DNA from 2 places in the Paenibacillus sp. FSL H3-0302 genome. Region 1 is predicted to be linked to the other one. Evidence: riboswitches for the same ligand, from Rfam matches in the RefSeq annotation. Region 1 holds a riboswitch; the other holds the start of a gene.

What was found. Region 1 has a riboswitch for glycine ahead of MHH50_RS30280 (amino acid permease). Riboswitches for the same ligand answer to the same signal wherever they lie in the genome.
Region 2: linked by a shared signal. The riboswitch ahead of gcvT (glycine cleavage system aminomethyltransferase GcvT) and the one ahead of MHH50_RS30280 (amino acid permease) in region 1 are both predicted to bind glycine.

Annotation. Positions count from the first base shown of each region.
Region 1 covers NZ_CP150284.1:6,805,325-6,809,543, forward strand. The annotation lists gene MHH50_RS30275 (metallophosphoesterase) at 1-968, shown strand, start outside; gene MHH50_RS30280 (amino acid permease) at 1,134-2,546, opposite strand; glycine riboswitch at 2,694-2,776, opposite strand; gene MHH50_RS30285 (ABC transporter permease subunit) at 3,155-4,066, shown strand; gene MHH50_RS30290 (carbohydrate ABC transporter permease) at 4,079-4,219, shown strand, end outside.
Region 2 covers NZ_CP150284.1:6,358,097-6,362,315, forward strand. The annotation lists gene MHH50_RS28355 (flagellar motor protein) at 1-473, shown strand, start outside; gene MHH50_RS28360 (flagellar motor protein MotB) at 470-1,300, shown strand; gene gcvH (glycine cleavage system protein GcvH) at 1,728-2,120, opposite strand; glycine riboswitch at 2,347-2,445, shown strand; gene gcvT (glycine cleavage system aminomethyltransferase GcvT) at 2,632-3,744, shown strand; gene gcvPA (aminomethyl-transferring glycine dehydrogenase subunit GcvPA) at 3,851-4,219, shown strand, end outside.

The DNA.
Region 1 (4,219 bases):
CGACCAATTCAAATATTGTTAATTTTATTGGTCAATTCGGGGACTATTGGATGGGTATCTACTTCTATTTGTTCTTGCTTTTGATCCTTTCAGATGTAATCTTACTAATTAGTAAATGGATCAAGGTCCTCCCTTCTCCTATACCAGCACGTGTTATTTTTCATACAAGGTCCATAGTATTAATTCTAGTCATAGGATTGGTGTCCTATGGGATTTATAATGCAAATCATTTAAAAGAAGTCACCTATCCGCTCCAAATACATAAAAACACTTCATTAGATCAGTTAAATATCGTCCTGATCAGCGACTTACATTTAGGCTACGTAAATGATGTAAAGTTTATTGAAGACGTTGTTGATCGTATTAATGGACTACAGCCGGATATAGTGTTGATGACAGGAGATATATTTAATGGTAACTACTATGCGCTCTCTAACCCTTCCAAAGGAATAGAGTTATTAAGTACTATTCAGTCAACCTATGGAGTTTATGCTTGTTTAGGTAACCATGATGCAGGACGCTCATACGATGAGATCGTGAACTTTATAGATAAGAGTAATATCAAACTTCTAAATGATGAGCATGTCGTTATTGATAATCAATTCGTTGTTGTTGGCAGAAGGGATTCATCACCGATTGGTAATCAAGGGAACCCTCGAGCAATTACTTCAGAAGTGATGAGTGACATTGATACAAATATGCCCGTTATCGTAATGGATCATCAACCAACCAATAGGATTGAATACGCAGATGACGTTGATTTGATACTTAGCGGACATACGCATCAAGGACAAGTATTCCCTGCAAATCTGATCACCAATGCTATGTTTACAGTAGATTATGGCCACTATCAGAAGAATCCTAACAGCCCTCACGTCATCGTTACATCTGGTGCAGGGACTTGGGGACCGCCATTACGAATTGGCACGAATAGTGAGATAGCACAAATCAAAGTTGATTTTAAATAGACGATAATTTTAGACTGATTAAAAAACATGGAAGAATATCCCGATAGCATACACAAGTTCGAAAAAGAGCATCGACCACATTAATGAGAAAATCCACCACCGTATGCGGTGGTGGATTTCTATGTCTGCCTATCCAACTGTAATATCAGCAAGCACCCTCATCGACTAATCATGCCGGATCTCCGTGTTAGTCCGAATACCTTCGAGACGTGCTCTTGGATCAGGCGTTATTCTTTCCCTCTTTCTTCTATTTATCGAATACAAAACAAATAATAATATAAACCATAAAGGCGTCAACAATAAGGCCGGACGAGTTTCATCAGCAAATAGCATAATTATGAGTATGATTGCAAACAAAGCTAGAACAACATAATTCACAAAGGGTGTAAACGGTGCTTTGAATTTTGATTTGGCCTGCAATTCCGGCTTCGTCTTTTTATATCGCAAATGGCAAATTAGAACGACGCCCCAAACCCAGATGAAACAAATGGCACTAATTGTTGTCACGATGCCAAAAGCCGTCTCCGGAATCAGCTTACTCAACAAAGCGCCTACAGATAAGACAAGCGTGGATATGAATAAAGCATTACTTGGTACATGATTTTTATTAAGCTTTGCAAAGTTGGCTGGAGCCTGGTCATTTCTGCTTAGATTGTATAGAATCCGGCTTGTTGAGAACATCCCGCTATTACAAGCGGACGCAGCTGAAGTTAATACAACGAAGTTAATAACCCCCGCGGCAATCGGAATCCCCACTAAACTAAATGTTTTAACAAAAGGACTTTCTGCCGGGTTTAGTTCTGTCCAAGCGCTGATGCATAATAAGGCAATAATAGCACCCACGTAGAAAAATAGAATTCGTAAAGGTATTTTATTAATCGCCGATGGGATAGTTTTTTCTGGATTGGAGGTCTCTGCTGCCGATACGCCTACCAATTCCACACCCACAAAAGCAAACACAACCATTTGAAATGAAAGCAGGAACCCTGAAATCCCGTTTGGAAATACTCCCCCATGTGCCCAAATATTACTGAGCGCAACCGTTCCGGTAGTTGTTTTGAATCCAATCACCAGTAAGACTACCCCGATAGCAATCAATGCGAGAATAGTGATTACCTTAATTAAAGCAAACCAAAATTCCAATTCGCCAAAGCTTTTTACCGTTAATAAATTGAGCCCTAATAAAATAATCAAACAAATGACTGCGGGTATCCATTGCGGGATATCAAACCAATATTGTACATAGACCCCAACAGCTATAATATCGGCCATAGCCGTCATGATCCAACAAAACCAATAGGTCCATCCAGTTACAAACGCCGCCCGCGGTCCAAGATAGTCTTCGGCAATGTCTGTAAAAGATTGATAACCTGCTTTAGACAACAGAAGTTCTCCTAATGCCCTCATCACAAAAAAAATAGCGATACCCACGATTAAATAAGCAAAAATGATGGATGGTCCTGCCAGCTGTATAGCTTTACCTGATCCTAAAAATAATCCGGTACCGATGGTTCCACCAATCGCAATGAGCTGAACATGCCGATTCTCTAAATCTCTCTTTAATTCTTGTGCTGCCATTTCAAACTCCCCCTTATGTGAAAAAATGTACAAGTAAAAATGATAACAAAAAAGAGATTGGATACGCTCCAATCTCTTAGGTCTAAGAATAATAAATAAAATACATTCCTTTACTCTGACGATGATCAGAATAACAAATGAATTATCTAGTACTCTTCTGTCCTTTTGCCTGAGATTGTGAACCCTTCGGCGCCGGGGGAATCCCCCACGGTCTCTCCAGAAGCTGCTCCTGCTATAGTGTGATCCATAGCAATCATAGCTTGCGAATTATTTAATTGTTATGCCGCTAACTTCATTTTTAATATTTTTCAATACTAATCATTGTCAAATATTTTGTCAATAACATTAATTACCGCTGGATTTAAACACATAATACGGATTTTTAATAAAAATGCGAGAAATTAATAGCCTAAACGAGGGTAAAATGCTCGTTTTTAAAAGCTTCTCCTCTAATTGCGATTTACTTTAAGACCCAAAAGATTACTATTTGGAGTACGTATTTCATTTAGCTTTTGAAAGCGTTTTATTAGAGGAGTACAGGCAGCTTGTTATGCATGGCAACTAAGTGAGGGGGAATTTATTTGAGACAAAAAACAAGCAATAGGTTTATGAGCGCACTCAAAAAAGACGGGCTTCTTTATATGATGGCACTGCCCGGCATATTAGCGCTGTTGGCCTTTTCCTACTTGCCAATGGCAGGGTCGATTTTAGTGTTTAAGGAATATCGCTTTGACGGAGGTATTTTTAACAGCCCATGGGCAGATCCCATCTTTAAAAACTTTCAATTTTTCTTTAACAATTTTGATACTGCAATGCGGGCGACATTTAATACGATAATGTTCAATATTTTATTTTTTGTATTTGGCACCATCTTCGCGGTAGCGATTGCTATTATGCTCAATGAAATTTCTAGTCGCCGATTCGTCAAAGTTAATCAAAGCATTATGTTTTTTCCGTTTTTTATGTCTTGGATGGTTATTGGCTCCATTCTAAATGCAATTTTGAATAATGAAACAGGCTTTCTAAATCAGATTATTAAAAGCATCACCGGTTCAACTTATGATTTTTATGCTACGCCGTGGATTTGGATTCCGATTCTGGTCATTGTGGTGATTTGGCAAAGTACAGGTTATAACTCCATTATTTATTTTGGTGTGTTGACTGGCTTTGATTCCTCCATGTATGAAGCCGCCGAGGTAGATGGCGCCAGTAAACTTCAGCAAATTTTTAAAATTACAATTCCTATGCTTAAACCGACCATCATTATTTTGTTTCTATTATCGGTCGGCAATATGCTGCGCGGTAACCTAAATATGATTATCGGCTTGACGAATATGAACCCGATTTTGTTACCCTTCACGGATCTGATCGATGTATTTGTTTATCGCAGCGGCGTAAGAAATGGTGAGATGGCGTTTGCGTCGGCGATTTCGTTATATCAATCTGTTTTTGGCTTCTTCCTTGTTATTATCGCTAACAAGATTACAAGCTGGTACGACAAAGATTCCACATTATTTTAAGGGGGTGTCTATTTGAAACGATCAAATGCTGATAAGTTAACTAATATAGCCTTTTATGTCTGCTCAGCAATATTTGCACTATTCTGCTTGTTCCCGATTGTTTTAGCGATTTCCGGTTCACTGTCTGATGAAATGGCGATCACTATGCAAGGT
Region 2 (4,219 bases), 450 kb from region 1:
CTGATCCTTTTACACGCGAAGGACTGTTGCTTATCGTCGATGGCACTGACCCTGAGCAGGTAATACAGATTTTGGAATTGGAAATGGATGCGAAAGAATTGAAGCATGAAAGCTACGCCAAGATTTTTGAAGCCGCTGGCGGATATGCTCCAACGATGGGGATCATCGGTACAGTTATGGGACTCATTAGGGTACTGGGCAACCTTACGGACCCATCAAATCTAGGTACCTCTATCGCAGTAGCGTTCACTGCAACACTGTACGGAGTAGCCATCGCTAATCTAATATTTTTACCCATTGCTTCCAAAATCAAATCCCGCAGCCAAAGTGAGCTGCATAGCATGGAGATGCTGCTAGTAGGCATTCTTTCTCTACAGAACGGGGATCATCCGCTGCTGGTGCGTAAAAAACTGAACTCCTTCATTTCAGACACCACCACAGATGACCGTGCAGAAGCAAGAGGTTTTATATGAGACAAAGAGACCGGCGCAAACGGCGGGTAGAGAATCGAGAAAGCCGTGATCGTTGGATGATTACTTACGCTGATCTAATTACACTTTTACTTATATTTTTCGTTATATTGTATGCGATGAGCAGCCTGGACACTGACAAATATAATATCGTGACCGGCTCTTTATCCCAGACTTTCAAGTCGAGCAGCACTGTTCTTGAAGGCGGGGATGGTATTTTAGATGCTGGAAAGACCCCTGACAACAAACCAGAGAGTACAGATGGGAATGCGAACGCAACTGCAAAACCAAATGACGGTTCTGATGAACAAACGGAGAATGAAACACCTTCAGCACGGGAGTTGGCTTTTCGAGAACAAGAGGCGAAGCTTGCTGAGTTAATGGGTGTGATCACCCACTATGTGGAGGAGAATAAACTCGGTGAACAAATATTTGTAGCCGACAAACCGCAGGGCATAGAAATCACGCTCAGCGACCGTTTTCTTTTTGATGTGGGTAAAGCAGATGTGAAGTCACCAGCCCTTCCTGCTCTTCAGCAGTTGTCTGGCTTATTCAAAGATATCGGAGCAACGATCAGCATTGAAGGACATACGGATAATACACCAGTGTCATCAGCTTCACGTTATAACGACAATTGGGAGCTATCGGGTGCTCGCGCGCTTTCTGTGCTGCGCTTTTTCTTAGATAATGAAGGACTGAACCCGGACACTTTTCAATATGCAGGTTATGCCGATACCCGACCAACAGCAGATAATACTACGGTAGCAGGCAAACAGAAAAATCGACGCGTAGAGATCATTGTACTTCGACAGCTTCAAGAGGTGGAATAAAATATAGTTGCTTGCGCTCAGAGCTAAGTTCGGCGGCAGGGGCCTTTGCAATTACCACATTGAGCTTACAAGGGACTTCATCCAATTTAATTAGGGAAAACCTCCCTGATTATTCACCTATTATCGTATCCAATCGCGGAATGAGGGAATTTCTCCCTGATTATTACTCTTTTTAGTCTGAAATAGTGGTTTTACCGAGATGATAGGGAGGAATTCCCTAAAACCCTAACTCTCACGCTATAATCGTCTAAAATGAGGGAGGTTTTCCCTAATTCCATACTCCACTAGACCCTCAAACCACTCGATTGGGTTTACGAATACTCGCACAATCCACATAAGAAACACAAACAGCAAGTCCCCGAATCACAGAAACTTGCTGCTAAAAATATCACACTTGATCAGACTATTTTCCGTCCCCGATTTCCAATTATTCAGCAACTAACGCGCTATAACCAGCTGCATCTAACAGACCTTTTACAGCATCAGCATACTCTCCATCAACTTCAATCTCAAAAATCCAACCCCCGCCATACGGCTGATCATTGATAAGCTCCGGACTAGCTTCTAATCCATCATTCACCTTGGTAACCGTCCCAGAGACGGGCGAATACAACTCCGATACCGTCTTAACGGATTCGATACTGCCTACGCTGTCACCGGCCGAAATGGTCGATCCTACCTCAGGAAACTCAACAAATACGATGTCGCCTAATAAATGCTGAGCATGGTCCGTAATCCCAACACGTACTACTCGTCCTTCTACTTGCTGTGCCCATTCATGCTCTTCGCTGTAAAGAAGGTTGTCTAATACTTCACTCATTTCAAGCCGCCTCATTTCCAATTTGGAGTTCTAAATTTAGTTATAGCCTAAGTTATCCCGGCTCACAATGTCAATATTACTAACAGGAAATTTAAATTTGTCATTTTTTCGACGTTTTCTTGTTGACAGCGCCCGACTATACCCGTTTAATGGAGACATACAAGAAGAAATGACGTTGTCGTCTTTTTATAGACAATAACCGTTTCTCGAAGAAATATAATTGCGGATGATGGCATAGGGAGAGACTGTCTCACTTGAAGACGGCGCCGAAGGAGTAAGCCCTAACAGGGGTGAATCTCTCAGGCAAAAGGACCTTTGTCGGACGTATCTCTGGAGAGCATCAGACGCAAGGCTAGATGCGTCAGATCACCAACGGGGAAACCTGCAAGCTAGTTACGGCAGGGTAACTCTCAGGTACAACGGACAGAGCAGAAAGCGATTTGTGCATTTATGCATGATTGCTTCTGCCTGTCCTTTTTTCGTATGTAATCAGATCAAGGGGAGTGACGACATGGATGCTTTGAGAAGAACACCTTTTTATGATCTCTATTCCGCTTATGCGGAGTCCAGGTGCATTGACTTCGGTGGCTGGGAGCTGCCAGTACAGTTTACAGGTATCGTGAAAGAGCACGAAGCCGTTCGCCAGCAGGCTGGGCTGTTCGATGTCTCGCATATGGGTGAATTCATGGTGATTGGGAGCGGTGCAGAAGCCTTTTTGCAAAAAATGACAACCAATGATGTCAGCCGCCTCACGGATGGTGCGGCACAATATACGCTGCTCTGTTATCCAAATGGCGGAGTTGTCGACGATCTACTCGTGTATCGCCTAAGCGAAGGGCGTTATATGCTCGTCGTTAATGCCTCCAACATCGACAAGGACTTCCAGTGGCTGCAAGAGCATTTGACCTCTGAATTCGGCGAAGTCACGCTCACTAATGTCTCTGACGAGACGCTTTTGCTCGCCTTGCAGGGTCCTCTGGCAGAGACCATTCTCGCGGAAGTTACTGATGCCCCTATTTCAGCACTCAAGTCTTTCCATTTCATCGAACGCGCTACCGTTTGCGGTGTAGAGGTACTTATCTCCCGTACGGGTTATACCGGTGAAGATGGCTTCGAGATTTACGCTCCGCTGGAAGGTGCAGAAACGTTATGGAACGGACTGCTTGCAGCAGGCGCGCCCCACGGATTAACACCTGCTGGACTGGGTGCACGGGATACCCTGCGTTTTGAGGCGAAATTACCATTGTACGGTCAGGAGCTATCTGCTGACATCACCCCGCTTGAAGCAGGAGTACAGTTCTTCGTGAAGCTGGACAAAATAGACTTTATCGGACGCGATGCACTAATACAGCAAAAAGAAGCTGGCATTCCCCGTCGCCTTGTCGGCCTAGAAATGATTGATCGAGGCATTCCACGCTCCCATTATCCTGTTTGGGCAGATGGGGTTAAGATTGGTGAGGTCACAACCGGAACGCAGTCCCCTACGCTGAAACGTAACCTGGGGTTGGCTTTGATTGATGCTGCTTACAGTGAAATAGGCACAGAGGTTTACGTGGAGATACGCGGTAAGCAGCTTAAGGCTGTAGTGATTAAGGCCCCTTTTTACAAGTATAAACGCCTTTAGCGTCCATATAAGGACGGTGAGCTTTTAAGCGAGAAATAGAAGGATAAAGTATAGCGTGAAAATTGTACTTTCTTATATTTTAAAAAAGCCAAGGAGTGAAACCTTAATGAAGCACCGTTATCTGCCCATGACAGAACAGGACCGCGTAGAGATGATGGAGACCGTCGGGATTCAGTCTATAGATGAGCTGTTCTCCGATATTCCTGAAGCGGTACGTTACCAAGGCACTATGCCGATGTCTGAACCACTCGATGAATACGCCCTGCTGCGCCACATGAAAGGTTTGGCTGACCAAAATGCCGACTTTGATTCTCACGCCAGCTTCCTCGGCGCCGGATTATACGATCATCACATCCCTGTGGTCATCAACCATGTCATTTCCCGTTCTGAATTCTACACTGCCTACACTCCTTATCAACCGGAGATCAGCCAAGGTGAGCTGCAAGCGATCTTCGAATTCCAATCCTACATTTGC